One region of the Ligilactobacillus sp. LYQ139 genome, then DNA from elsewhere that is predicted to be linked to it. Evidence: predicted binding sites of a transcription regulator. Region 1 holds the regulator's gene; each other region holds the start of a gene.
What was found. The regulator Rex, encoded in region 1, represses fermentation and respiration genes when NADH is low (regulators of the CRP and FNR family bind a similar motif). The targets are predictions, from matches to a motif close to TTGTGAANTANTTCACAA.

Region 1 (7,607 bases):
TGACCCGTCCAATTGCCTTCGCCGCCCCCGTTGAATGCGGCACGGTATTCTCTGCTGCAGCCCGCGCTGACCGCGGATTATTATTGGGCCCATCCTGTAATTTTTGGGATGCCGTGTAAGCATGCACGGTTGTCATTGTTCCCAACTTGATTCCAAAGTCCTGATTCAAGAAGTACGCCAACGGCGCCAAACTATTAGTAGTGCATGATCCAGCTGAAATAATTGTATCTGATTCATTCAAAATATTATGATTAACGTTGTATACAACTGTCTTAACATCTCCCGCTGGAGCAGAGATCAATACTTTTTTTGCCCCAGCTTTTAAATGGGCCTGCGCTTTAATTTCAGAAGTATAGAATCCAGAGCATTCTAAAACAATTTCAACGCCATCCTGGTTAACCCACGGAATTTTAGCTGCATCAGGGTAAGCATAGACGCTCACTCGCTTACCATTAATAAACAATGCCTTCTCATCAGCGTTAATTTCAACGTTATTTAAACACCCGTGAATCGTATCGTACTTGAGTAACTTAGCCAACTGTTGCGGTGAAGTTAAATCGTTAATTGCAACAACCTCGACGTTGTTCATATCCGAAGTAATTAACCGGCGCAATGCTAACCGGCCAATTCGCCCAAAGCCATTAATCCCAATCTTTACTGTCATATTATCCTTCCTCCTCTAAATAATTCTTAGCTTCTGCCTTTCTTCTGTTACACAAATTATTAACGATTAATGCAACAATCGTAAGCAAGCATCCAATCAATTCAAATGAAGAAATATGGTAGCCTCCTAGCACGCTGATAATAAACGACGTCACGGGAACGAGGTTCATAAACAAAATTCCATTGATTGAACCGACTATCCTATTTCCAAAGTTCCAAGCAAACACAGCAACCACACCCGCTAGGACAACCATATAAACTAACGCACCACTTACTCCTTGAATTTGATGAATCGTTGGTAGGCGAAGCCACCCAACTGACGTTGCTAATGCGATAATAACTACTACCGAAATCATCCCATAGATAGTGGTTAAAGCAGAATATCTCAAAATTGACCATTTGCTAAAATCAGCCCCGCCAGCAGTATAAATTACCCAACACAAGGCACCTAACAAAATCAATCCTGCAGCAATCAGCGTATTACTTCCCCGCAATAACGACCCAATATTCCCCTTCGTTACAACCATAAATACACCGATTGCTGCTACAACCATTGCAACTAACGAAAAAATTGGTGGTTTTACCCGGTGCCACACCCATGCAACAATGACTCCAAGTAATGGTTGAATTGCCATCATCACAGATGCAATAACTGATCCAGAAGGTCCTGCAAGTTTTTGACCTAAAAATACTAAAAAACTAAATCCCGCAAACGCCGCTGTTCCCAACAGCCATAATTTAATGCCATGTTTTTCCGGCTTAAACGCTTTTGGCCCTTCAATAACTAACAGTAAACCCGCAAAAATAACGGCTACAGAACCATACCGTAAAAGTGTAAAGTAAAATGGATCCAATATCCGCAGCGCTGGCTCCATAATTGGAAACATCCCGCCCCACGCTAACACAGCAATCAAGCACATCAACAGTCCCGCACTTTTTGATTTCAACTCCTAATCACCCTTATTAAATTTCTAATTGAAAATAACGCGCTTTTTTCAACATCATTAATTGTACGGTGATTATTTCCCATCAGGAAGAATCAATGTATAATATCTGTTATAACCTATTGTTATAATACTAAAGGAGTTCTCGATGCAATTACCACCACTAAATATTGAAAACCTAACTACCTTCATTACCGTTTGTGATTGTGGCAGTATTAATAAAGCAAGTGAATGCCTTTTAATATCACAACCAGCTATCAGTAAAAAAATTACCCATCTTGAAGAATTAGTTAACCATCAATTGCTAAACCGGACATCTCAGGGAGTTTCTTTAACGGATGACGGTAAAGAGTTTTATTCTAAGGCTCGTAAGATAGTTACGGCTATCCAAAAGCTCTTTTATTTTTCATCCGATAAATCCACCCCACCACTTAACAATATTAAGGTGGGGACACTTGATAGTATCGCTACCGCTTTTGATTCCCACCAGTTACTTAAGATTATTTCAGAAACACATAAATATGTATCAACAAATAAAATATATGAATTAATTACCCCATTTAACCAGGAGCAACTTGATGTCATTTTTATGGATGAAGCGTTCAGTGACCAACTTCACGGACAAATTTTTAGTAATACTTTATACGAAGAACCCTATTATGTTGTTGGGCAAACTGCTGTTCTTCAATCAATTTCCGCTTCAATGGTTACCCCCAAAGATCTTCAACAACTTCAATTACTAATGTATCCACAGTACTGTCCTATTCATTCAAGAATAGTTCAAATTTTTAGAAAATTGGGACTTTCACTACCAGAAATTCACGAAGTCGATTACAGTGAAGCGTTAATAAAGTTAATTATGACTTCACAATTTGTGACAATTTTGCCCGAATCACTAATGCATAAAAACGTTAGTACAATTAAAAATCTTGATGCTAAAAAACTCAGTATTGACTTTATCCGAAAAGTTGCAGTATTTTCACATAATCCCCGCCTTACATTCCAATTTAAATCAATGCTTCAAAAAATATAAAAAAACGTGTTCCAAATAATTGGTTCTTAACCACCTGCTTGGAACACGTTTTTAATGTTCTTCCTTACAATTATTATTCTTCATCCTTCTTCGGCCCAAAATGATCCAGGAAGTAGATTAGTGTCTGCAATTCGTTCGTCAAATCCACGTTCTGAATTCGAACCGTTTCCGGCGCCGCAATTCGCATCGGGGTAAAGTTCAAAATTCCCTTCACCCCCGCTGCAATCATCTGGTCAGCAACGTTTTGAGCAACGGATGCCGGCACCGTGAGGATCGCCACCTCAATTTGCTGAATAGTCAACTGCTCTTGCATATCCGCCATCGGATAAACCGGCACCCCATTTTGGATTGTTCCGGTAATATCATCGTTGATATCAAATGCTGCACTGATCCGCACGTTGTTACTCTGATGGAAATTAAAATTAAGGAGCGCGTGCCCCAAGTTTCCAACCCCAATTAACGCCACGTTTGTTAACTTATCTTGACTTAGGGTCTTCTTAAAAAATGCTAGTAAACTATCAACATGGTACCCGTACCCGCGTTTCCCAAGAGCGCCAAAGTACGAGAAATCCCGCCGAATTGTTGCTGAATCAATCTTAACCGCCTCGGCAAGTTCCGTTGAAGAAACCCGTTCTTTCCCCGCATCCTTAAGAAAATTAAGATAACGGTAGTAAATGGGTAACCGCCGCGCAGTTGCCTGTGGAATTTTTGCCATTCCATGAAACTCCCTTCAATTAGTCTTCACAAGCAACTATAACATAAACGTTGATATTAATACGAATTAACCTGATAATTTCACAATCTCTTTATACGTCTTTCGAAAAACGTATGCTAAAATGAATAGGATTATTACTCTGAACGAAAGGATGCATACCATGATACTGCTCCAAGCACAAAAAGTTGCCCGCCACTTTGGGGCTGATACCCTTTTCCACAACGTTAACCTGGATATTCAAGACGGCGACCGGATTGCATTAGTCGGCCGAAATGGTGCGGGCAAATCCACCCTAATCAAGATGCTAACGGGGGAAGCTGAACCAGATGAAGGGCAAATTATTCGGCGTAAGGACCTCACCATCGGTTATCTTGCCCAAAACGCTGGCTTATCGTCGGGGCGCACCTTATATGATGAAATGTTAAGCGTGTTTGCTCCCCTTCAAAAAATGGAGGCGGAAATTCACCAGTTAGAGGAACAAATAGCTAATCCCCCAACGGATCCGACCGCCCCCCAATACCAACAACTCCTCAACCACTACGATCAGCTACAACACGATTTTAAGGAACAAAATGGCTACGGTTACGAAACAGAGATTAAGTCCGTTCTCACCGGATTTAAATTTTTCTCCGAGGATTATGACCGCCCGGTCGACACCCTCTCTGGGGGGCAAAAGACGCGATTAGCTTTGGCAAAGCTTTTGCTCGAAAAACGAGATCTGCTGATTCTTGACGAACCAACCAATCACCTCGACATTGCCACGCTTACCTGGTTGGAAAACTACATTCAATCGTACCAGGGGGCTTTGCTAATTGTTTCCCACGACCGGTATTTCCTTGACCGGATTGTAAATCAGGTTTACGAAATTGAAAATGGCACCAGCACCCACTACACCGGGAACTACTCCCAGTACGTTAAAGAACGCGCCAACCGGCAGAAAGCTGCGTGGAAGGCCTACGAAAAACAACAGGCAAAAATCCATGAAATGGAGGAGTTTGTCAATAAAAACATCGTCCGGGCCTCAACCACCAAACGAGCCCAAAGCCGCCGGAAACAATTAGAAAAAATGGAACGCCTGGATAAACCCGCTAGCAGTGAACGAACCATGCGGTTTACGTTTACCCCAGAAAAGGAAAGTGGCAATATCGTTCTAACGGTAAAGGACGCCGCAATTGGCTATAATGGGCATCAATTAGCCGCCCCCATTGACTTTGAATTAAAAAAACATCAGGTCCTAACCATCGTCGGACCGAACGGAACGGGAAAATCCACCCTACTTAAAAGTATCTTGGGCATAATTCCGTTCATTCACGGTAGTGCCACCCGCGGAACAAACGTAACCGTGGGGTACTACGACCAGGAGCACCAGGTCCTGCACGCCGATAAAACCGTTCTCGATGAAGTATGGGACGATCACCGAACAATGCTGGAACGGGATATTCGCTCCGTTTTAGGGAGTTTCCTTTTCAGCGGTGACGATGTCCAAAAAAAGGTTGTCAACCTCTCCGGGGGAGAAAAAGCGCGCCTTTTACTTACTAAGCTCGCCTTAAACCACGATAACCTGCTGGTCCTTGATGAACCAACCAACCACCTCGACATTGAAAGTAAAGAAGTTCTAGAACAAGCGGTTAAGGATTTTTCAGGAACCGTGTTAATGGTTTCCCACGACCGGTACTTCATTAATCAGGTCACCACTAACGTCTTAGAACTCGCCCCGACTGGAAGTACGCTTTACCTTGGAGACTACGATTACTACGTTCAAAAACGGGACGAACAAGCTCACCTTCAAGCCGCTCAGGCCAAAGAGGTTGCTCCGGCTTTTAAGGCAACCACTCCAGCAACAAATAGCAAGCAGGACTTCGCCACCCAAAAAGCCCAGCAACGGGCTCACCGGAAGTTAGAGCGGGCCGTACAGCAGGCGGAAAAGCAGATGGCTACCCTTGAAGCCCAAAAAGATGAACTTGAAAAGGAGATGGCTACACATAGTAATGATCTTGGAAAACTAACGGACCTACAAAAACAACTCGATACCATTGTTCCACAACTCAAAGAGGCTGAACAAGAGTGGGAAGAAGCGGCATTAGCCCTTGAAGAGGACGAACAATAGATCAGCAGCTTTGGTATACACTAAAACAGACGAGCATGGAAAAATGATCAACTTCCACGTGCTCGTCTGTTTTTTACGATCACCCTTCAATTTCATCTAAGTACGGGAACTCAAGGGCCGGGTCGGCATTAAGATCAAGGCCCGCCCGCACCCCATGACGGTAAAGCATCGTCCCAGCCGCACCAATCATCGCAGCATTATCACCACACAGCTGTAACGGTGCTTGCAAAAGTTCCACCTGCGGAAAAGCCTGCATGGCCGCCGTTAATTGACTACGCAACCCCGTGTTTGCAGCCACGCCACCAGCTAGAATCAATTGCCGGGTTGCCGGGTACTGGTGAAGAGCCCGCGTGGTTTTCGTCACAAGAATGTCTACAACGGCCTGTTGGAAACTAGCTGCAAGGTCGTCTCGTGAAAGCTGTTCACCTACCTGATCAGCATGGTGCACCGTATTAATAAACGCACTCTTTAATCCACTAAAGCTAAAGTCAAGGTTATCTTCTTGCAACATCGCCCGGGGAAAATTAAACGTATCACACCCCTGGTGGGCCATCATATCTAGTTCCTTCCCTGCTGGATACGCAACTCCTAAAACGCGTCCTACCTTATCGTACGCCTCGCCGGCTGCGTCATCCCGGGTATCTCCAATAATAACAAAGGAACCCTCTTCTTCTAACCACACTAATTCAGTGTGCCCACCGGAAACAAGCAACGCTAACGCCGGAAACTTAATCCTCCCCGCAAACCGGGCCGCATAGATGTGTCCAGCCATGTGGTTCACTGGAATCAACGGCAAGTGGTGAGCAAACGCCACCGCCTTAGCGGCAGCCACCCCAACTAAAAGCGCCCCCACTAGACCTGGACCGTATGTTACAGCCACCGCCGTTAAATCATCGTAGGTAACGTGAGCCTCCTGCATTGCCGCGTTCAAACACCACGTGACTTGTTCGATATGGTGGCGACTAGCAACTTCCGGAACAACTCCCCCGAAACGCTGATGACTCTTGATTTGAGTAGCAACAACATTAGAAAGAATCGTCGCGCCATTTTCAATAACCGCAACGCTTGTTTCATCACAACTTGATTCAAAGGCTAAAATCAAGGTCCGTTTCCCCATTATGACTGGTCTCCCTTATCGTACTGCATTTCAATCGCATCCTCGGCTTCGTGGTCGGTTAACTTATAGTAATTTTTAACCGTCCGTCGTTTGCCAAAACCAACGCGGGCATACCGGTGCTGTTCGTCGGTATTCGTCTCCTTTACCGCAAGCTTAATTTGCTGACATCCGTGTTGTTGGGCCTCCCGCGTTAGGCCCCGAATCAACCGTTCCCCCACTCCCCGGTGAAGGTATTGAGGAAGAACAGCAATTCGCGTAATATCAGCCATTCCGCTTACTAAGTCAAACCGGCACCCGGCAAAAGCAACTAACCGGTCATCGTGCCGGAATGCAAGGTACATGTAATGTTGACGGTCGTTTAATTCCCGCTCTAACTGAGAAGCCGACCACGGCGCGTGTCCATGAAAAATCGCCTGTTCGAGCGTAATCATTTCCGGAATATCCGGAACAACCGCCCGGCAAACCAAGTAATTATCGTGTTCAACCTGCACATCGTGATTCTGAAATTCCAGTGCTTCCCGTCGCTGGCGGCGCTGAGTAATGGCGGTCGTTAATTGTTTAATATTTTTCCACATAGTTGGTTAGGTGCCCCTTTTCCTCTGGATGTTGCTGGTACCAATCAGCTTCAGCCTGGGTCAACCGCAGATACCGCGGAACAAACGCATCAACGTTTGCTACCGGCGCCATTTGCCGGCCCAAAAGCCCTAAAATATACGCTTGTGGATAATTAAATTGCGCTGGAGCAACATGAACATCGCGGCCAAACAGATCAACGAGTTGATCATGAAGCTTCCAGCAATCGCTTCCAACAAATACGTAGTCTTCATCCCGAATAGCCGTTGCTAAGTCAACCAGCGAAATATGTTGGTCTGGAATTACCTCCGTTAACTGCTCTCGGTGCCACTGGTATGCCCCAGCAAATACGTTATTCCGCCGCGCATCAAACACCGGCACGATTAGCCGGTGCTGATCAAGCTGGTACCCAGCCGCCAATTCCCGCAAACTAGATACACCAACCAGCTCTCGGT
Region 2 (7,607 bases), on a different contig from region 1:
TGGCTGGGGCGCAATTGTTTATATTTTTGCGTTGAACATCGGGGTGTTCCTTATCACGACAATAATAATGCTGCTTCGCGGGCAAGCTTTTTCGATGCGGGCGGTATTGTCTGCGGTACTCAGCAACGGTTGGGCGTACATGATTGCTGTGGGAGTGGGGGTTGGAATTTTGATTTTGGGATCGAATCATCAACTCCGCCACCAGTACCTTCATGCACACGAAACGCAAATGACGTTGCGGGCAGGGGTGGTGATCATTGCAGCCAGCATTGCGATTCAATTAATTATTGGAATCTATGGAGTAGGAATTGAAGCCATATTGAACCAGCTAGGCTTATCTGCAATGGATCAGATAAAAGAGGCTAGCCAGCTGGGAATGCGGTCGGTAAGTATGCTGCTGTATGCGGGATTGTGTGCCCCGGTTTGCGAGGAACTTGTTTTCCGTGGATTTGTGATGCGGCGGCTCCAACCGCTTGGAGCAAAGCTAGCAATCGTAGTATCAGCCGTATTGTTTGCGTGCGCTCATGGGAATATTATTCAAACCCCGTTTGCGTTTTTAATGGGACTGCTGTTGGGTTACATTGCCTTTCGTTACGGAATTAAGTGGTCAATTGCGGCCCATATTTTCAACAACTTGGGGCTAAGTATTGGTTTACAGCTAATTGAGCGGTTGCACATTCCGTTCTTTATGGTGGCTTTTACGTTATTGAGCGGTATAGCGCTAATTTGGATAATTGTTCGTTACGGCCGGCGGGCAATCTCCTGGTGGCGAGGGGAGCGGATTCAGCGTGGTAACTTACTGGCTGCTTTAAGTCGACTGCCCGTGATTATAATGTATGCTTACGCCCTTGCGGCGATTATCGGAGGAATTCAGGTAAAGTAATCGATTTTTTTGAATTTATTGGGGGAAATCGCCGACCATCCCTTGAAGTATCATTGTGAAAACGTTATCCTAAAAGTAGGTAAAAGAAAGATGGTGAGTCGTGATGGAAGAACAAACGTATGACCGGATTTTGGTTTGTATTGATGGTTCGGACAACTCCTTTGTTGCCCTCAACACAGCGATTGAGACGGTAAAACGGACAGGGGCCGTCCTGGACGTTTTGCGGGTGTTGGACTTGAATGCCTTGGAATACGGCGGGGCAGGGATTGCCCTTGACGGGGAAAAGGTATACGAGATTGAGCACCGCAACGAGGACTTCATGACAAAACTTAAACGGATTATTGTGGAGAAGCGGGGCCTTGATGCCGATAAAGTTCATGTTCATTTGCGGTTTGGGAATCCTAAGAACGTTATTGTGAAGGATTTTCAACCAGAATACCAAAATGACCTGATTATTGTTGGAACGAGTGGGAAGACGCTTATTCAGCGGATTGTTGTTGGATCGGTGGCTTCGTACGTGGTGCGAGCAGCGCGGTGCGATGTGTTGATGGCGCGGACAACCAATGCTGATTACCAGCAGGTTCGCCAGCAGGTTGATGAGTTAGAGGATGACTTGGACATTGAGCACAAGCGGCGGTAAACGTAAAAGCAGATATTGATGGAGGAGCTACAATCTAGGTTGTGGCTCCTTTAATTTATGTAATTAAATTAGTAAGACTTAAAAGGAAGATGTGCTAATTATCACAAATTATGGTTAAATCATCTTTTTATGCTATGAAAATCCCTATAATTGTGTCTTTTTATTGAAAATAGAAATGAAGAAAATTCACAAAATTTACGAACACGAAGAAGCACGCTATAATTAGGATGTAAACGGTTACTCAATAAAAGGAGTTTCACATAGACGAGGAGGCAGTCAGATGGCAAAACTTGATTTTGATAAACTCAACGTTTCCCCAGAGATTAAGACCTACCAGGTGTTAGACAAAGAGGGAAAAGTAGTTAATCCAGATTTAATGCCCGACTTAACTGACGAGCAGTTGGTTGAATTATATAAGCAAATGTTGTGGTCGCGAATTTTAAATGACCGTTCCACTAAACTTAACCGGCAAGGACGATTAGGCTTCTTTGCGCCGACTTCAGGAGAAGAAGCTAGTCAAATGGGATCGAACTTTGCGATGGAAAAGGAAGATTTCTTGCTCCCGGCATACCGGGATGTACCGCAGTTAATTCAGCACGGTCTACCGCTTGAGAAGGCCTTTTTGTGGTCGCGGGGGCACGTTGTTGGAAATGAGTATCCGGAAGGCCTTAACGCAATGCCACCGCAAATTATCATTGGAGCCCAATACGTCCAGACGGCCGGGGTTGCTTTGGGAATTAAGAAGAATGGGAAGGCAAACGTTGCTTACACCTACACCGGTGATGGTGGGACCTCACAAGGGGACTACTACGAAGGAATGAACTTTGCGGGAGCATTTAAGGCGCCAGCAGTTTTCATTGTTCAAAATAACGGGTACGCAATTTCCGTTCCGCGGAAGAAACAGACAGCTGCGAAGACATTAGCGCAGAAGGCCGTTGCTGTCGGAATTCCTGGTGTTCAGGTTGACGGAATGGATGCCCTGGCTGTTTACGCCGTGACAAAGGCTGCCCGGGATTGGTCAGCAGCTGGGAACGGGCCGGTATTGATTGAAACGTTAACGTACCGGTATGGACCGCATACGTTATCTGGAGATGACCCGAAGCGGTACCGCTCAAAGTCTGAAGAGGATGAGTGGCATAAGAAGGATCCGGTTATTCGGATGCGGAAGTTCCTTGAAAGCAAGAAACTATGGGATGATAAGCAGGAGGCCGCTTGGAGTGACGCGGTCAACCAACAGATTGATGCTGCGATGGAAAAGGTTGAAGCTACTCCGGCGCAGAAGATCAGCGAATTCTTTGAGAATGAATACAATGATGTTCCTGCTAGCGTTCAGGCAGAAGCGGACAAATTCAAAGCAAAGGAGGCCAAGTAACAATGACGAAGACAACGATGATTAAGGCGATCACTCAGGCGCTTGACCAGGAAATGGCGCGGGATGATAAGATTTTAGTTTTCGGTGAAGACGTTGGGAAAAACGGCGGTGTGTTCCGGGCCACTGAAGGGTTACAGGCAACGCATGGTGAGGAGCGTGTTTTTGATACACCGTTAGCCGAATCAGGAATTGGCGGTTTGGCCTGTGGCTTGGCTCTTCAAGGATTCCGGCCAGTTCCAGAGATCCAGTTCTTTGGGTTTGTTTATGAAACAATGGACGAAATCGCTGGTCAAATTTCCCGGGAACAGTTCCGGATGGGGGGAACGCGGAAGATGCCAATTACCATCCGGTCACCGTTTGGTGGAGGGGTGCACACACCAGAACTGCACTCCGACAGTTTGGAAGGATTAGTTGCTCAGTGTCCGGGATTACGGGTGGTTATTCCAAGTGATCCATACGATGCGAAGGGATTGTTAATTTCTTCCGTACGGTCGGATGATCCGGTTGTTTTCTTGGAACACATGAAGTTGTACCGGTCATTCAAACAGGATGTTCCGGACGAAGAGTACACTGTTCCGCTGGACAAGGCAGCCGTTAAGCGCGAAGGAACGGACGTTTCCATTATCGCGTACGGTGCAATGGTGCGGGAAGCCTTAAAAGCAGCTGACCAGCTTGCGAAGGACGGGATTAACGCCGAAGTTGTAGACCTGCGGACGGTTGCACCATTGGATGAAGAAACAATCCTTGCATCAGTTAAGAAAACAGGCCGGGCTGTATTAGTTCAGGAAGCTCAGCGACGTGCAGGAATTAGTAATCAGGTCGCTGGGTTAATTGCTGAAAAGGGAATTCTGTCATTATCAGCCCCGATTGCTCAGGTTACGGCGCCAGATACTCCGTACCCGTTCGGTGAAGCAGAGGGTGCGTGGATTCCAAATACCCGGGATATTGTTGCCCAGGTTAAAGAAACGGTGAATTTCTAGAACTGAGGAGGAACGATATGAGTAAGTATGAATTTAAGCTCCCTGATATTGGGGAGGGAATCGCCGAAGGAACAATCGGCGAGTGGCATGTTCAGCCAGGCGACAAGGTCGAAGAAGATGGTGACCTAGTTCAAATCGAAAACGATAAATCTGTTGAGGAAATTCCGTCACCAGTGAGTGGGATTATTAGTAAGATTTTGGTTCCTGAAGGAGATACTGCCAGTGTTGGTGACCCGTTGGTTGAAATTGAAATTGATGGGGATGTTCCAGAAGATGCCGCTCCAGAAGAAGACGATGCGTCATCCGCGGCACCGGCCGTAGAAGAGTCAGCATCGTCCGCACCTGCGGCACCGGCTGCCGAACAACCAGCAGTGAAGCCGGCGGCATTTGTAGCCCAGGACCACAGTTTACCGGTTTTGGCAATGCCCGCTGTTCGGGCCTTTGCACGCGAGCATGACGTTGATATTGCCCAGATTAAGGGAACCGGAAATCATGGTCAGGTTCTAAAGAGCGACGTGGAAAACTTCTTGCAGAATGGTGGGGTTCCACAACCGGGAGCTGCTAAAGCTGCTGAAAGTGCTCCGGTAGCTACAGTTTCGGCATCACCTGCACCACAGCCGATTGCAACTGATGCTGACTGGCCTGATCACCGGGAAAAGATGTCCGGTGTTCGGAAAGCAACCGCTAAGACAATGGCAGCCAGCTGGTCCCAGATTCCACATTTCCACTTGTACGATGATGTAGTGGTTGATAAACTGTGGGATCACCGGAAGAAATACAAGGAGATGGCCGCTGACCGAGGAATTCACCTGACATTTATGGCCTACATTACGAAGGCGTTGGCAATTGTAATGAAGGAATTCCCGGTATTAAATGCGTCCCTTGATCTGACAACTAACGAAATTGTTTATCACGACTACGTTAACGTTGGAATCGCAACGGATACTGACAAGGGGTTATTCGTACCAAACGTTAAGGATGCGGATAAGAAGAGTTTGTTTGCCCTTGCACGGGACATTGCCGATAATGCCACGAAGGCCCGGGATGGCAAACTGACGTCAGGTGACATGGCCCACACAGGAATGTCAATTACAAATATTGGCTCTCTTGGTGGTGGCTTCTTCTCACCACTGATTGCACCGCCGAACGTTGCAATCCTTGGGATGGGAAAGATTGTTAAGGAACCGGTTGTAGTGGATGATCAGATCCAAATTGCCCGGGTACTGAAACTCTCGATGGCCTTTGATCACCGGATTATTGATGGTGGAACGGGTCAACGAGCAATGAACCGGCTGAAGGAGTTACTGAGTGACCCGGCACTGCTGTTAATGGAGGGATAGATAATGGTTGTTGGTGATTTTGCAATTGACTTAGATACAGTTGTTATCGGAGCGGGCCCCGGCGGCTATGTCGCTGCTATTCGGGCCGCCGAAATGGGCCAAAAAGTCACGGTTATTGAACGTGAATTTTTAGGTGGTGTTTGCTTAAACGTTGGGTGTATTCCATCTAAGGCACTTATTGAAGCTGCTCACCGTTATCAAAGTGCCATGCACTCACAGGATATGGGATTACGGGTGACGGCTGCTGAATTGGATTTTTCAAAAACCCAAGAATGGAAGCAGTCTGTGGTTGATAAAATGACCGGTGGTGTTGGAATGCTTTTTAAGAAGCACAACATCGACGTAATTTGGGGCAATGCTTACTTGAAAGATAACCACAGTCTCCGGGTAATTACGGATGACAAGGCGCAAACGTACACGTTTAATAACTTGATTATCGCAACCGGAAGTCATCCAATTGAAATCCCGCACTTTAAGTTTGAGGGACGGGTTATTGATTCAACTGGCGCCCTGAGTCTTCCAGAAGTGCCGAAGGAATTGGTTGTTGTTGGTGGGGGTTACATTGGAAGTGAACTAGCCTCCGCATACGCTAACTTAGGGGCTCACGTAACGATTCTTGAGGGTTCGGATAGTATTCTTGCAAACTATGAAAAGGACCTTGTTAAGGTGGTTGAGCACCATTTCAGCAAGCAGGGAGTTGACATTTATACGAACGCTCTGGCAAAAGATGCTGATCAAGATGACGCCAGCGTTACCGTGACAGCCGAAATCGACGGTGAGGAACGGGAATTGAAGGCGGACTACTGCATTGTATGTGTTGGGCGGAAGCCAAATACGGCTGATATGGGAATTGAACAGGTTGGTATTCAGTTAGATGACCGGGGCCTAATCCCTGTTGATAACCAGGGGCGGACAACGATTCCAAACATTTATGCGATTGGGGACGTTGTTAAGGGCTTTGCGCTTGCTCACAAAGCTAGCTATGAAGGCAAAGTTGCGGCTGAAGCAATCGCCGGGAAGAAAACGACGGTTGATTATCATGCAATGCCGGCGGTTTGTTACACGGATACGTCGATTGCAACCACTGGATTGACGGCCGATCAGGCCCGGGAACAGGGCTTAGACGTTAAGCAAGCGAAGTTCCCGTTAGCTGCCAATGGTCGGGCAGTTGCAATGGACGCTCAAAATGGGTTCATGCGGCTCGTCTACATCAAGGGAAGCGGCATAATTGTCGGTGCCCAAATGGTTGGGGTTCATGTCAGTGAAATCATTAGTGAAATGACACTGGCGATTGAGTCTGGGGCCACGGTGGATGACATTGCCCTGACGATTCACCCACATCCAAGTGTTAGCGAATCCGTGCAGGATGCAGCGGACGTAGCAACGGGTTACCCGACAAATATTTAAGAAGGTGCGAACCATAAAAAAACCTGATTAAGGGCGCACCGCACCGAAGCATTAGAACAGTAACCGGGGAGCTCAGGATGATCCTGGGCTCCCCTTTAGGAATGGAGGAACTAACAATGATGCAATACTTAGCAATGGATACCAACGATATTCGAACCAACCTTGCAACTGAACAGTACTTGATGAACAGTGATCGGATGACCCCTCCGTTTATGCTGTTTTATATTGAGGACCCGTGTATTATTGTAGGCCGCAATCAAAATACCCTTGAAGAAATTAATAAGCAATATTGTGAGGAACATAATATTACCGTAACCCGGCGATTATCTGGTGGGGGAGCCATGTATCAAGATCGCGGGAATATGTGTTTCAGTTTTATTGTTCCCGCCAATGATGCGCAGTTTGGTGATTTTAAGAAGCTGGTTCAACCGGTCGTTGATGCGCTTCACCGGATGGGCGTAACGGGCGCAACTGTTACGGGGCGGAATGATATTGTGGTTGATGGTAAGAAGTTTTCTGGTAATGCGATGTATACCCGGGACGGCCGGACGTTTTGTCACGGAACGTTAATGTATGATGTTGATACATCAGCGGTAGCCGACGCCCTTCATGTACCGGAGGATAAAATTAAATCCAAGGGAATTAAGTCGGTTCGTAGTCGGGTAACGAACATTAAACCATATCTGAAGCCGGAGTACCAGAACCTCACAATGGAGCAGTTCCGTGATGAGTTAATTAAGCAAATTTGGGGCGTGGATACGTTAGCGGAAGCGCAAAAAAATGAATATCACCTTACGGATGAAGACCGCAAGGCAATTCAAAAGATTGGTGATGACTTGTATTATAACTGGGATTGGGTTTACGGGAAATCACCTGAGTTTACGGATAAAAAACGGCGCCATTTTACCGGAGGAACGATTGATGCGCGGTTCTTTGTAAAGGCGGGCCAAATTAAGGACGTAAAGATATACGGGGACTTCTTTGG
Region 3 (7,607 bases), on a different contig from region 1:
CGATAGCTCGTGGAAGATCCTTGCCAGGATTCTTCATTTCGCCAGCAATGTTACCAACATGAATCCACCCGTCATACGCAAACATCGTTGCAAGTAACCCATTTGCAATCGCAGTTGCTAACCCCTTATGAGCACCGGGAACAATTGGAAACAACGAAAACCCCGTATGCCCACTGTGCATAAATCCAAATACAATAATTAATACCAGCGGAATAAGTTTAATAATTAACGTTATGGTTTGAATTGTTCCACCAACTTTGGCGCTAACAAAGTTAAGAAGAAAAACTGAAGCAGCCGTAATAAATGCGATTGGAATAATGTAAACCGCCGATATTCCCAATAAGTTGACGCACTGCGTCCCAAAAACAATCGCTAACGCCGCTACGTTCGCCGGAAAGTAAATAATCGCTTGTGCCCAGCCAGCTAAGAAACCCCAAAAGCTACCATATGAGTGTTCAATATAACGCGTCAATCCGCCCGTTTCAGGAAATGCCGCCGCTAACTCTGCACACGTCAATCCAGCACAAATAGTAATGAACCCCGCGAGAAGCCACACAAACATCGCTAAACTTGATGAACCTGTATATTCTGTAACAGCACCCGCCTTAAAAAAAACTCCCGAACCAATTACAGTACCAGCAACGGTTGCAAGCGCTGCTACACTACCAATTGACTTTTTCATCCCACTTTGTGTCTTACCAGCCATCATTATTAACCTTCCTTCTTAAAAAGGAGTACTAACCGATTAATTAGTACTCCTTCATCCCGTACATTTCCAATAGACAAGTTGTTTAAAACTTAACTTTACTATTTGGGTTCGAGAAGAAATCAATAACCTGTTCTTCACGTTCAAGGTCAACGTTTCCTCCTGAAACCAAACCAACAACCTTCTTTCCTTTGATGAATTTATCATCAATTTTATGCGCTTCGAGCGCAGCAGTTGGCAATGCCCCAGCACCTTCTGCAAGGATTTTTGTCCGCACTAACAAATCTTTCATTGCACGCGCAATTTCCTCTTCACTGACGATTACCATTTCATCAACTAGATTCTGACAAATTGGGAATGTTATTGTACCTGGCATTGCAACATCCGTTCCATCAGCGATGGTAAAGTCATCATGATGATATGTCCGACTACCTTTGTCAATCGAACGGGCCATTCCGTGAACATTCTCCGACTGAACTCCTACCACGTGAACATCCGGATTAAACGATTTTATAGCAGTTGCAATCCCCGACATTAATCCGCCACCACCAACAGGAACAATCACTGTATCGACATCCCACAGATCATCTAAGATTTCTAATCCAATCGTTCCCTGACCAGCGATTACAAGGCGGTCGTTAAAGGGATCGGCAACGGTTAGTCCTTCCTTTTTTGCACGTTCAAACATCCACTCATGCGCATCATCAAAGGTTGCACCATGAATATCAACGTGTCCACCGTATCCTGCTGTAGCGTCCCGCTTTAATTGCGGCGCCTCTTCCGGCATTACAATATACGTTTCAATTCCCAACATTGAGCCAGAAAGTGCAATCCCTTGAGCGTGATTACCAGCTGAGGCTGCAATTACCCCACGCTTTGCTTGCTCTGATGATAAATGCTGCATAAAATTATTAGCACCACGGAACTTAAACGACCCAGTTAATTGCATATTTTCAAGCTTAAGGTATACCTCTCCACCAGTTACCTCTTCGCCCAAAAACCACGAGCGTAACAAGGGCGTCCGCCGGGCATACTTACTAATGTGTGCCCGTGCATCCATGATGTCTTTAATATTACAGTACTTTGCGGTTTTTTCAACCAAAGAATTACTCATTTCAAATCCCCCCAAATTTGATCTTTATAATTCTGTGTATGGCAAATTCAATGAATCCGCTAACCCTTTATTAGTTACATCACCCTTGTATACATTCACGCCTGAACGTAGTGATCCATCCTCACGGATTGCTGCATCAATTCCCTTATCCGCAATCTCCAACAGATATGGCAAATTACCTTGAGCGAGTGCCATGGTAGATGTCCGGGGAACAGCACCCGGTTGGTTAGGAACACCATAATGCACAACACCATATTTTACGTATACCGGATCATCAATCGTCGTTGCATGCATGGTTTCAACTGACCCCCCCTGGTCAATCGACATATCAACAATCACCGATCCCTTTTTCATTGATTTAACCATGTATTCCTTTACCAGCTTTGGTGGCCGAGCCCCCGGAATAAGGATAGTCGAAACAAAGATATCTGCTTCTTTAATCTCCCTAGCAAGATTTTCCTCGTTTGATTTAACCACCCGAACATCCTTACCGGCATACATGTTCTGCAGTTCCTTAATCCGGTCATCATTTAATTCAATAATTACAACAGATGCTCCTAATCCAAGGGCAACTTGAGCGGCGCCTTCAGCCGCATTACCACCGCCAAAGATTACTACCCGACCGGCAGGAATATGAATATCGCCTTCGTCTAACCCAGTAATAAGAATCCCTTCACCTTGGTGTTGTGCTTCTAGATAATACGCTCCCATAATCACAGAACGTTGTCCGGTCATCCTACTGATTGGCGCTAATAATTCAAGTTTTCCGTTATGCACAACGGTTTCTGCCCCAATAGCGGTCATCTTAGCATCCATCATCGCCTTTACAGTTTGTGGAGCTGACGCTAAATGCTGGAATCCCCAGACAATTTTTCCTTCCTTGAAGTATTTGTACTCTTCTTCAACTGGTTCTTTAGCCTTAATCATCAAATTACCCTGATTCCATGCCTCTGCATGGCTCACAATCTTGGCGCCAGCTTCTTCATACTCCTGGTTAGAAAAACCCGATCCAATACCAGCATCTTTTTCTACTAAGACAGTGTTCCCAGAGTTTACCATTTTTTTCACATTCTCGGGGGTAGCAGCAACACGAGCCTCTCCCTCTTTTTGCTCCTTAATGACCGAAATAGTCATACTCATAGTAATCACTCCCGCATAATCAATTACTTTTAGGCTGCAAATTTGTCTGGATCCAAAAGTCGTCTACATGCCTACAACCCCAGTATATATACATATACATATACGTGCAAGCGTTTTCCGGAAAATAAATCAATCAGCAAAAAAATTTTATTAACGAGCGATTTAGTGTACTAATAATGTTGATTGAATTTACAAAATGTAAATCTAAATCGCCTATTTTTATATGTGAAATAATTATCAAATAATACTGAAATAGGCCTTCCATAAAAGTACAATACAAAAAAGACACATTTCGTAAAAAACAAAATGTGTCTTGACTGCATAACTAATATCTGCATACACTAGCTTGCACACCATTAATTCTTAATTACTTACTATTTGAACAACGGTTCCCTTACTTATTATGGGGAAATCCTTTTTTTCTACATATAATGATCCTGGTAAATCAGCTTTCTTCTCACCAGTAAACCTAACGGCAATATGCCCTAGTCTATTTAAGTTATCACTAACCTCATTACCAACTGCTGTAATAACATAGCTTTGATTATCGATTTGCAGTCTCATTCCTGTCGTTATTGGCATGCTTGTTGGAGAAACACGAATTAAAAAACACGACGGCTTTAATGCGCTAGGAGCATTTTCACCAAAGAAAATCAACATATTAATTGAACTAAAATCCAGAGCTTCTTCCCCAATAGACACAACTTGAGTTTTAAAAATCACTTTTTGCATATTTATCATCCTACTTAGCTGAATAAAGCCCAAAACTAGCCAACCAAGCAACAAGCACTCGTGGCACCCCATTTATAAACCTAGAATACAAAACCGAAGTGACCCCAACTTCAACAGTCTTTGCATCTGCCTCCATTAGCCCTAAGCCAACCGGGATAAAGTCGCATCCATTTTGTGTATTAATGGCAAAAAGTGCTGGTAAAGCATATTGTGGCGGAACATGTCCTTTCCCAATCTCAACCCCAATAAGTGTTCCGATAACCTGACCAATTACGGCTCCCGGTCCCAGTAATGGTGATAAGAATGGCAACGAACAAACAAATCCTAAAATCATTAATCCCCATACACTGCCTGCTAGCGGCGTCATAATTCGAGCAAACCACTTGCCAATTCCTGAGCCCATAATAATTCCAATTAATAACGATACAAATGCCATAAAAGGTATAATCGTATTTATTACTGTTTGAACGGCATCTTTGGCTGCCTGATTAAAGACAGCGACAAATCGTCCAACACCAATACCGAGTTTAGCAATAAAGCCACTACTACTCTGTTGAGTAATTGTCTTACTCGTATCAAATGATCCACTTTCCTCTTCAGTTGAAGACAAGGCTACTTGACCACCAGAATTATTACTCATTACCGTATCGTCTTCATCTGCCACGCTAATTTCTTCTACACCCACATTTGAAACGTATAATTCTGGTGTGATGAACTGTGCTAACGGTCCAGATTTCCCTGTAGGTAACACATTAATCGTCTTAATCCCCTTCTTAGGATATATTCCGCAGCGAAGGGTTCCCCCGCAATCAACAATTGCAACAGCAATTTCATCGTCGGGAATTGACGTTTTAAAACCATCAATTTCCTTCATTCCTGTAACCTTTGAAATTTTATCAACAATTGCGGGTTTACTTCCACCCGTTATATATACAATCTTATTTTTCTTTCCTTCCGCTTTAATTACCAACGGACCGCCATATCCACCTGATCCATGAATAACCTTAACTGCCTTATTCATTACTGACCCTCCTAAGCTTTTACATCGATCGTTTTTGAAAGACTAATTCCCGTTGTTTTACATACATACGCAGTTGTATAATCAGTAATCCAACCACCAATAAAGTTCATGACCAAACCAACTAGCAAATAGCGAATTGCTAAGTCCATTGTATTTAAACCTAAATGTTGTACTCCTTGAGCAATGCCTAGCCAAATAAATAATTCCGCCGGATTGATATGTGGAAACACCCCATTACTAGTGTGGCAAAACTGTGCACACGCAGCGTAATAACTCGGTTTATAAAACTCAGGTAAAAATTTGCCCATCGTGTGAGCCATTGGATTTCCCAACATAAAACACGCAAGGAAAGGTAATGCTAAATATCTCATAAAAGGATTTCTTGATGATATTTGTGCGAATTTATTCATCCGCTTTTCACCAACAAGTGCAATAATTGAATTCATTAATACAAGAAGTAGTAATACTACTGGAACAATCGATCCCATCCACTGGATTAATTGCTTTCCTCCTGTTTTGAAAAGCCCCATAAAGCCTGACGCAATATCTACTATTACTTTCATTACATATATCCCCCTCTATTTATTATTCGCTTCTCCAAAGCGACCAATATAGCTTCCTATTGTGCCTATCCATCGCATAACGGCATTTTTAACCGAAATAAATACGGGTAAAGCAAAAAAATTAATATTTACTTGCGATTCATTTTCAGGTAAATTACCTGTCCTGAAATTAACAAAATTGCGATATGCATTTAATAAGCATCCTCGAATTAACGGGTTAAATTGCTTTAGATCCTTATATGAAGACACTAATTCAGGTAACGATTGACCCTTCAAGGAATCTATTGATTGAAAACGCGCAAAGGACGTCACGCCCTTTAGCAACTCTGCACGGTTTATGTTTGCGCTTTCATCAATATTCAATAAAATAATACTTCCAGCTTGTAACCGTTTAGGATTCTTCCCAATGAGCACTTTACCCTGCCGATTCATTTTACGAAACATATTAATAAAACGTTTCAATTGCATAAATCCCAATATAGCTTGAATAAAGAATGCCCCTGCTAAAAATATTCCTAACCAAATAACACTCATTTATATCCCCTCTATTATCTGAACAAACGGTTTACTCGGATCGTAATTTAATAGGTTATTATATAGAACTTTATTATGAGCAACAGAAGTGATTAAATCATATATTCGCGAAACAGTGCTAACCAGCTCATCATTAAGCTGTTCTGGCATCCCAATAACAAAAATTAAACGCACAGGCATCTCTTTATACTTAAAGGGGCGCTTAATTATTCCTATCCCTAAAACTACCTTACTTGTTTGAAAAGCATCGACGGCGTGCGGGACTGCAATCCCGTTGGGAAATAAATTATCGACCGCCGAACCCCTATTTACCCAATTTTTTCTGAAATCATCAGATAGTTGTCCTTCCACAATTAGCTCCTGGATTGTTTCATCCACAGCATTATAGTATTCGTCAGCTTCGATTTTCATGACACTTATATGACACAAGTGAATATTATCCATGTATTCAACCATCGAAGTATCGATAACGGACGCCAATACGTTCCCCCTAAACACCATATTAATATCAACAAGAACGCCATTAGAGCATTCAAAAGGACGCTCAGAAAACACCAATAAATATCGCTTTTTACTATTTTGGAAGTCATCCGGCGTAAAATATTCATCTACATCTATCGTACCAAGGACTTTCTTTACCTTTTCACATATAAATTCGCGTAATGCAGTCCGAATCTTTCCAACGTATGCTATTCGCACCCCCTGTAACCCACTTCTTTTTTCCTCTAATAACATTTGAAAATAAACCACTAAATACGCCAATTCATTTATAGAAACTTCCATTCCACAAAGTTCCGTAACCCCCAATGCAATTTTTCTACCCAATTCATACGCCACAGGATATTTACGGATAACGTTATGCGGTAAAATTTGGTCAATATCAATATGTGCTCGTACTCTACCAATAAGGAATAATAAATGCCACTTAATTCGGTTATATACGTTTTGAAAAATCAAATTGCAACCACTTAATTCGGCTTTTACCCATTTATTCATCCGCAAAAAATTAGCATTCATTTCCTCCTGCACTAACGCCGAGTCCAACAATTGATTTGATTCAATCATAAGCGGCATAAGCAAAAAATCCTGCTCAGCGTTAGTAAGGTTCGGCAAAAGATCATTCACATTATCTATAATCTTTTGTGATTTTTGCGTGTTCCATATTGGTTGCCAGCCATTATTGCTTCCCTCCAAACTAAATCCAAAACTATGCGCTTTTATCAAAGTCTTCAAATTAAGCTTTATCCAGCGCTTAATATTTGCTGATAATCCTAATAAATTAAGAACAGATTCAAAGCTTTCAGGAATTACATCATCGATATCTATTACGTTAATAGCACAATCTCGTAATGCAAAAAGTATATTTAATTGATTAGCTGCTGTAAGTTTTATTCCCCGTCCTGGTTTAACATTGCACTGTACATTTAACGCGGTCAACCTCTCCTTTAAGCGCACAATATCTCTACGAACTGTTTTTACACTGATATTAATAGCATTCGCTAATTCGTCATATGAACACCACGAATGTCTAGATATCAAATACTCTAAAATGAAAGCTTGACGTTGACATGGATCGTTAAGATCCAGTTCTCTTTTTAAACCCTTCGTTTCAACGGTCCAAAATCGAGCATAATCTAATATTACTAGACTGTATTTCTCGGACCTCCGTTTGATAACCGCAATGCCTTGTAAAATATCATTTAATTCCTTAATACGTTTCTCACACGTTCTCGAGGAACGCCCTTCATACCACGCAATCTCTTCAATAGACATGGCCCCATTTTCAATAAGTAACTT
Region 4 (7,607 bases), on a different contig from region 1:
CCAGGTTGTATGCTTGAAGGATAAAACCAATCTGGGTGAGCCGCAGTTGGTCGCGCTGCTTTTTGTCCATTGTTGTTAGGGCGTTACCGGCCACGGTAACGGTTCCGCTTGTGGGGGTTTGTAAGCCCCCCGCAATGGTGAGGAGTGTGCTTTTTCCCGAACCGGACGGGCCAAGAATAAGGACCATTTTCCCCGCTGAAGCCGTGAAGTTGATGTCTGAAAGGACGTGGACGCGGGCAGCATCGTGGCCAAAGAATTTGTTAACGTTTGTAAGTTGAATTGCTGGCATGAAATTAACCTCCAATCACTGTTATGGGATCAACTTTAAGGATGGTGCGGATCGGAATTAGGGTTCCGAGGAGCGCCATTCCAATGAGGCCAACGCTTACCCCGCCGAGAAGTGGTAGGTTAACGGCCAATGGAACAGCGGCAGGAACGACTAGGAACGTCCCGGCCGTTAGTATGGCGCCAAGGGCTAACCCGATGACCGTCAGGAGAACCGCTTGGATGAGAACGGCGTTCACTAAAACGCGCGCGGGGATTCCCTGGGCCCGCAGGACGGCGTATTGGGAAAGCTTTTGCATGGTAATGATGTACAAGAAGACTGCAATGACGATCAGTGAAATTACCATCAAAAAGCCAATCATAAATTCAAAGGTCATGTTTTGAGCAGTGTATCCGGGCAGTTGTTGGATAAACTTAGCGACCGGAACCGTCGTGAGATTGCCTACCGTGCTTTTAAAGCTTGCCTGTTTTGATACTACGGCACTTGCTTTAAATCCAGCGGGAATGTTTTTGAGCTGCGGCCAACTTGCCAACCGGCCATAAATAACCGGGGCAATACTAAGCTTGGCGTTTTTGGTAAACCCAACGACGGTAAAGCGCTGGGCCACCGTGTTTAACCGGACGTGATCACCGAGCTGATAGCCGGCGTTTTTTAGTGAAGTGTCCAGGATGATTTCATGGTTTGTTTTGGGCATGCGACCTGCCACTAGTTGTAAGTGCTGTGCGATGTATTGGTGGGGCGCCAAGCCGATGAACTGGGCAGATTGCTTGGTTCGGTGAGTTCCCTTTAAAACAACCGGCGCTTGCCCTACGTACGCCTCGTTCGCCCCTAAGTGAAGTTTACCGGCGTCTTTAGTGGTAATCAACGACTGGGCCAGGTTGGTATTCGCGTCCTTGGTAAGGACAATTTGGCGGGTGTGCCACGAGTTAATGGCAGCCGTGTTTTGGTTGGAAAGTCCCTGGGCGAGGCTGGTTAAGATGAAGATTAAAAAGCTTACCAGGGTTACCAGGGCGACGATGAGCCCGTACCGGAGCTTTTCGTGGGTGATTTCTTTAAGTGCGAGAAACATGATGGTCCTCCTTTAGGTGATTAATTGCGGTAGCATAGCGATGAAGTAAGTCCTGCTGGTTAGCGGGCGTAACCAGAACGGCCCGAACCGTTTCGTGGGCAAGGACGGTAGCCGCCCATTCAACCGGGGCGAGGTTGGTTAAAGCGGGATGGGCATTGATGACCCCTTCGTTGACCGTAAAGTACAGGCGCAAAAACGCGGCATAGGGGGAGGCGAGAATAGCCGTTACGAACTGGGCAAGCTCGCTTGGACTGGTTATTGCGTGTTTAATGGGGGCATGAACGGTGGTCATAGCCGCCTGAAACACGGTGTGGTAGGCGTCTTTAAGGTCGGTAAAATACTTATAAAATGCACCCCGCGAAATTTGGGCATCCTTGATAATTCGGGCGACCTGTGCCTCAGCAAGGCTATAACGAGAAAATTCGGTGCGCGCCGCTTCGAGAATCCGTTCTTGTTTGGCAGCGGGCAAATGGGCAAACGTTGGTGTTGCCATAAAAACACTCCTTTCAGTGACACGGTGTCACCGGATGATGCTTGTAGCTTATCACATAAAGTGACACCGTGTCAACATTAATGCGTTGACGAAGGAATGATGAACCAGGCAGTGATTAGCTTGCGTTTGGCTTGGGATTAATGGTTGGCGGGGTTCATCAGCAAAAAGAAACCGGACTATCTTGAAGGCGGACCGTTGCTTTTATGAAATTACAGCGGTTTAATGATGGTAAACAGATAACTGTTTAGTTTATTAGTGAGGTGAGGGCGATGTTATACGGAAAAGAAGACCGGGAAACCGGCGACCTTGAGCCGATTTTTGGCTCAATTGGTGAGGGGCATGATCTCCCTAAGTATCGGTTAGCAAGAAAACCAATTGAGCCGCGGGTGGCTTACCAGTTGGTTCATGATGAGTTACTAGACGAGGGAAACGCCCGGTTAAACTTAGCAACGTTTTGCCAAACATACATGGAACCAGAAGCAGTTAAGTTAATGACTGAAACGCTTGAAAAGAATGCCATTGATAAGTCTGAGTATCCTCGTACCACGGAGATTGAAAACCGCTGTGTTAATATGATTGCTGCTTTGTGGCATGCTGATGAGGAGCACGAAAGGTTCATGGGGACCTCCACGGTAGGCTCATCAGAAGCCTGCATGTTGGGGGGCATGGCGTTGAAGTTCGCGTGGCGTAAGCGGGCTGAAGAAAAGGGTCTCGATTTAACCGCGAAAAAGCCCAACCTGGTTATTTCAGCCGGGTATCAAGTATGCTGGGAGAAATTTTGCAAGTATTGGGATGTGGAACTCCGCGCGGTTCCGCTTGATGAAGGGCACTTGCGATTGGATATTGATCACGTAATGGATTATGTTGATGAGTACACAATTGGGATTGTAGGAATTATGGGAATTACCTATACCGGCCAGTATGATGATATTAAACGGTTAGATGAAAAGGTGGCGGAGTATAATAAGCATTCCGAATACCCAGTCTACATTCACGTAGATGGAGCGTCGGGGGGATTGTTTGCGCCGTTTACAGAACCAGAATTAGAATGGGATTTTCGGTTAAAGAACGTTGTGTCAATTAACGCTTCAGGTCATAAGTACGGTTTAGTTTATCCGGGAGTTGGCTGGGTTGTTTGGCGCGACCAACGCTTCTTGCCAAGGGATTTGATCTTTAACGTGAGTTATTTGGGCGGTGAGTTGCCAACGATGGCAATTAACTTCTCTCATAGCGCTGCTCAAATTATTGGCCAGTATTATAACTTTATCCGGTTTGGTTTTGAAGGGTACCGTGATATCCACCGGCGAACGAATAACGTGGCGACATACTTGGCCCGTGCACTGAAGAAGACCGGTTTCTTTGAAATATTAAATGATGGTAGTCACCTCCCAATTGTGTGTTATAAGGAAAATCCGGCGAAGCAGCATGAGTGGACGCTGTATGATTTGGCGGATCGGCTGCTGATGAAGGGGTGGCAAGTCCCGGCTTATCCGCTCCCAGAAGACCTACAACAAACCGTTATCCAACGGCTAGTTGTGCGGGCGGACTTTGGGATGAATATGGCACACGCTTTTGTGCAGGACCTTCATGCCGCTTTGAATGAACTGGAACATAGCCACCTGGTCTTTCATGAAAAGGAAACGCCTAAGACGTATGGATTTACCCATTAATCAACAAGCGGTAATTAACCCTGGTTTATTGCGAAAAACGGGGGAATTGCCGCTTTTGCTGTTATGTTGGAACGGAAGGATTTTAAGGTTAGCCGTTAATGGACTTGGCAGAAAATGGTAGGATAATGGTACTAATTACTGGAGGAGGAAAACGATGAGCCAGGTTGAAATTAGCAATGCAGAATGGGAGGTTATGCGTCTGTTATGGTCGTTAGGCGAAGCTTCCAGTAAGCAGTTAGCGGATTTATTAGTCAGAAAGCAGGGGTGGAAGGCGGCAACCGTTAAAACCTTGTTAGGCCGACTGGTGAATAAGGAATACGTTGTGGCAAGGAAAAGTGGTCGGCGGTACCTGTACCGGGCAGTGGTAGGAGAGCAGGCAACAATTGATGCTCAGTTGAAGATGAGCTTCGATAAGATTTGCCAACGGCATGCTGGCCGGGCACTAATCCATGTAATTCAGAACATCCCCCTAACGACGGCGGACATTGAGCGCCTCATCGGGTTGTTAACCAAGCGGCGAAAGACCGCTCCGGATACATTATCGTGTAATTGCCTCTTCCCGCCGCAGGAGTGTCAGCAGGAGAAACCAAAAGCGATAAAATAGTTTTGTAGATAGAACTAAAATGTAATATACTAAGAAATAATTAAGAGGTTATTGGAGGTTATTGATAATGGCAACGTTTGAAAAGCTAATGTTGGATTTAAGTCAGCAGCTCCATCTGCATCAGGTGATTAGCGGCAACGACGACAGTGAAATGGAGCGTTTGGGAGCATTTGATATTTGTTACCTGGAAGCGATTAATCAACTGGGAAAGCCAACGATTGGAACGGTTTCTCACCTGTTGGATCAGTCAACACCCAACACTAACTACCATGTTAAAAAGTTGGTTAGTTTAGGGTTAATTGACCGGGTGATGGATAAAAAAGACCGGCGAGTTGCGCACCTGTTTGTCACGGATAAGTACCGTTCAATGATGCGGGCTGGTGGTGATGACTTCTGGAAGAGGTTACAAGAAGACCTGGGGGGAAAGGTTTCCGCTGATGACATCGCAACCTTCCAGCGGGTATTAAAGGAGACGGTGACGTTGTTACGGCAATCCGGGCTTGATAAAAGAATTGAGGAAAATAAGAAGCGGAAAGATTAATTTGTGCTTCTAGCTAAGCGGTGATCCGAATAATTGAGGGTCACCGTTTTTTTAGAGAATGAATTCAAAAAAATAAATGTATAGTTTCACAAATTCAGGAAAGGAGCACGGTAATTTAAGCTTAAACACGGCGATAAATATCAATTAGAACACCTATATTAAGCCAATGTAAGGGTTGACATAAAACTGGTCATTCTGTATTATTTTTGATGTAGGATAGGTAACAATTAACTCACTTTAAGGAGGAAGTACAATGACTGAATATCGCATTGAAGAGGACACACTAGGTCCAGTTAAAATTCCCGCCGAGGCATTGTGGGGGCCACAGACCGAGCGGAGTCGGAACAATTTCCCAACGGGCGAGTTGATGCCGATTGTGATTATTCGGGCAATGTTAAACATCAAGAAGGCCGCTGCTGAATCCAACCTGGAATTAAAGAATATTGACCAGGCAAAGGGTGAACTCATTATTCAAGCGGTCGACAGTCTGCTTGCCCTTAGTGATGATGAACTGCGGGCGGATTTTCCGTTGCACGTTTACCAGACGGGTTCGGGAACACAAACAAACATGAATGTTAACGAAGTTGTGGCTAACAAGGCGATGCAACTGGATCCGTCCATCGAGATTCTGCCCAACGATGACGTTAACCGGGGGCAAAGTTCAAACGATACCTTCCCGACGGCAATGAACGTGGCAGCAGTTGAGGCGGTTGCTCAACTTGAGAAGGCCGCTCAGCACCTAATTGACGAGTTAGCCAAGAAGCAAAAGCAGTACTGGAAGACCGTTAAGATTGGGCGGACCCACCTGCAGGATGCCACGCCGTTGACGTTTGGTCAGGAAGTAAGCGGTTGGGTCAGCATGGTTCAGCATGACCTGGACTATTTAAAGGAATTGGATGATACCTTACTTGAATTGGCGATTGGGGGAACCGCCGTTGGAACGGGCTTAAATGCTGTGCCGGGTTTTGCCGACATGATTGCTGCTAAGTTTAAGGAGTACTACGGCTTTGACTTTACTGCTAAGAGCAATAAGTTCTACGGGTTAGCGGCTCACTCTGGAATTAACGTGGTCCACGGGGCCATTAAATCGCTGGCAGCCGATCTGATGAAGATTGCTAACGACGTGCGATTCTTAGCTTCTGGTCCGCGGGCGGCGTACAACGAATTAAATATTCCGGCTAACGAACCAGGATCTTCCATTATGCCGGGGAAGGTGAACCCAACGCAGGCGGAAGCCATTACCATGGCGGCTACCCGCGTAATGGGGAACGACGTGACGATTGACGTGGCTTGCTCCCAGGGGAACTTTGAGATGAACGTTTACAAGCCAGTGATGATTGCGGCTTTCTTGGAATCCGCGGACCTGTTACGGGGCACGATGATGGGCTTTGCCGACAAGATGATTGCCGGAATGACGGTTAACGAGGAGCGGATGAAAGAGCTCGTTGATAACTCCCTGATGACCGTTACGGCCTTGTCGCCGCATATCGGCTATCACGACAGTGCAAAGATTGCGCAGCAGGCCGATAAGGAAGGAACAACCCTGCGGGAAGCAGCGCTGAAGTCCGGAAAGCTAACGGCTGAACAGTTTGACGAGTGGGTTGACCCATTGAAAATGACAAACATTGATCAGGATGACTAACGGAGGTAAGTGAAATGGCGAAGTTTTGGTACCAACCATGGGGCGCAAACATGCTGAAGAATCAGTATGACGTGGTAATTGTCGGGTCTGGAGCGACCGGGCTGGTGGCCGCAATTCAGGCTAAGGAACTTGGCTTGAAACCGGCAGTTTTTGAGAAGATGGAGAAGCTGGGGGGGAATTCCAACCGAGCATCTTCAGGGATGAATGCGGCGGAAACAAACGTGCAACTGCGGCATGGAATTGTCGACAGCATTGATGACTTTTACACCGAGACGTACCAGGGCGGTGGGAAGCTTAATGATCAGGATCTGTTGCGCTACTTCACGTCCCATGCTGCCCTTGCGGTTGATTGGCTCTTTGACCATGGGATTAAGCTTGAGGACGTGACGATTACCGGGGGGATGAGCCGGAAACGGGCCCACCGGCCTGCCAGCACGGCGCCAATTGGAGCGTTTCTTATCAAGCACCTGCTACAGGTGGTTCAGGAAGACAACGTTCCGGTCTTTAATAACACAAAAGTCACGCAGCTGTTACACGATGATGCTAATCGGGTCACCGGCGTAAAGCTGACCGATGAAAACGGGCAGGAACGAACCGTGAAGGCACCGGCGGTTCTTCTTGCTACTGGTGGGTTTGGGGCCGCTAAGGATCTCATCAAGAAGTACCGGCCGGATCTGGTAAACTACAAAACAACCAACCAAGAAGGGGCCACTGGTGATGGCTTGAAACTGGCGGAAGAGGTTGACGGCCAGCTCGTTGACATGAACTTTATTCAGATTCACCCAACCGTCCAGCAGGATAACCCACATGTATACCTGATTGGAGAAGCTGTGCGGGGGGAAGGCGCCATTCTGGTTAACGGCCAGGGGGAGCGGTTTATTAATGAATTGGATACGCGGAAGGTGGTTTCTGCGGCAATTACGGCCCTGCCAGAAAAGAGTGCTTACCTGATTTTTAATCAAGATGTTCGTGACCACGCTAAGGCCATCGATTTTTATGACAGCGTTGGGTTAGTCGAGCATGGCGAAACGCTTGACGCCCTTGCCAAGAAGATTGGTGTTCCGGCGGACAAATTAACGGCCACGATTGACCGGTGGAACACGGTGGTTGCTGATCAAAACGACGCAGACTTTGGGCGGACGACTGGTTTGAACCACCAGTTTACGGGTGGACCGTTCTTCGCCATCCACATTGCGCCGGCCATTCATTACTCGATGGGGGGCTTGCACATCGACCCGCAAACCCGCGTGTACGACACGAACGGGCGGGTTATTTCAGGATTGTACGCTGCCGGGGAAGTTG

Region 2: pdhA (pyruvate dehydrogenase (acetyl-transferring) E1 component subunit alpha) is a predicted target of Rex. The motif match lies at 1,613-1,630, and genes of this name have one in related genera.
Region 3: ACI3E1_RS05620 (alanine dehydrogenase) is a predicted target of Rex. The motif match lies at 3,184-3,201, and genes of this name have one in related genera.
Region 4: ACI3E1_RS03695 (class II fumarate hydratase) is a predicted target of Rex. The motif match lies at 4,716-4,733, and genes of this name have one in related genera.

Annotation. Positions count from the first base shown of each region.
Region 1 is NZ_JBJFZW010000006.1:64,487-72,093, forward strand. It holds gene gap (type I glyceraldehyde-3-phosphate dehydrogenase) at 1-664, opposite strand, end outside; gene ACI3E1_RS06420 (DMT family transporter) at 666-1,583, opposite strand; gene ACI3E1_RS06425 (LysR family transcriptional regulator) at 1,756-2,640, shown strand; gene ACI3E1_RS06430 (redox-sensing transcriptional repressor Rex) at 2,714-3,355, opposite strand; gene ACI3E1_RS06435 (ATP-binding cassette domain-containing protein) at 3,516-5,462, shown strand; gene tsaD (tRNA (adenosine(37)-N6)-threonylcarbamoyltransferase complex transferase subunit TsaD) at 5,542-6,579, opposite strand; gene rimI (ribosomal protein S18-alanine N-acetyltransferase) at 6,579-7,154, opposite strand; gene tsaB (tRNA (adenosine(37)-N6)-threonylcarbamoyltransferase complex dimerization subunit type 1 TsaB) at 7,138-7,607, opposite strand, start outside.
Region 2 is NZ_JBJFZW010000005.1:68,309-75,915, reverse strand. It holds gene ACI3E1_RS05595 (CPBP family intramembrane glutamic endopeptidase) at 1-883, shown strand, start outside; gene ACI3E1_RS05590 (universal stress protein) at 987-1,523, shown strand; gene pdhA (pyruvate dehydrogenase (acetyl-transferring) E1 component subunit alpha) at 1,804-2,895, shown strand; gene ACI3E1_RS05580 (alpha-ketoacid dehydrogenase subunit beta) at 2,898-3,875, shown strand; gene ACI3E1_RS05575 (dihydrolipoamide acetyltransferase family protein) at 3,893-5,215, shown strand; gene lpdA (dihydrolipoyl dehydrogenase) at 5,219-6,622, shown strand; gene ACI3E1_RS05565 (lipoate--protein ligase) at 6,742-7,607, shown strand, end outside.
Region 3 is NZ_JBJFZW010000005.1:78,093-85,699, forward strand. It holds gene ACI3E1_RS05610 (APC family permease) at 1-706, opposite strand, end outside; gene tdcB (bifunctional threonine ammonia-lyase/L-serine ammonia-lyase TdcB) at 792-1,820, opposite strand; gene ACI3E1_RS05620 (alanine dehydrogenase) at 1,845-2,954, opposite strand; gene ACI3E1_RS05625 (PTS glucitol/sorbitol transporter subunit IIA) at 3,324-3,701, opposite strand; gene ACI3E1_RS05630 (PTS glucitol/sorbitol transporter subunit IIB) at 3,703-4,713, opposite strand; gene ACI3E1_RS05635 (PTS glucitol/sorbitol transporter subunit IIC) at 4,725-5,276, opposite strand; gene ACI3E1_RS05640 (transcriptional regulator GutM) at 5,292-5,810, opposite strand; gene ACI3E1_RS05645 (PRD domain-containing protein) at 5,811-7,583, opposite strand.
Region 4 is NZ_JBJFZW010000003.1:45,172-52,778, forward strand. It holds gene ACI3E1_RS03665 (ABC transporter ATP-binding protein) at 1-289, opposite strand, end outside; gene ACI3E1_RS03670 (ABC transporter permease) at 294-1,355, opposite strand; gene ACI3E1_RS03675 (TetR/AcrR family transcriptional regulator) at 1,339-1,848, opposite strand; gene ACI3E1_RS03680 (glutamate decarboxylase) at 2,118-3,518, shown strand; gene ACI3E1_RS03685 (CopY/TcrY family copper transport repressor) at 3,673-4,122, shown strand; gene ACI3E1_RS03690 (MarR family winged helix-turn-helix transcriptional regulator) at 4,190-4,663, shown strand; gene ACI3E1_RS03695 (class II fumarate hydratase) at 4,917-6,305, shown strand; gene ACI3E1_RS03700 (flavocytochrome c) at 6,320-7,607, shown strand, end outside.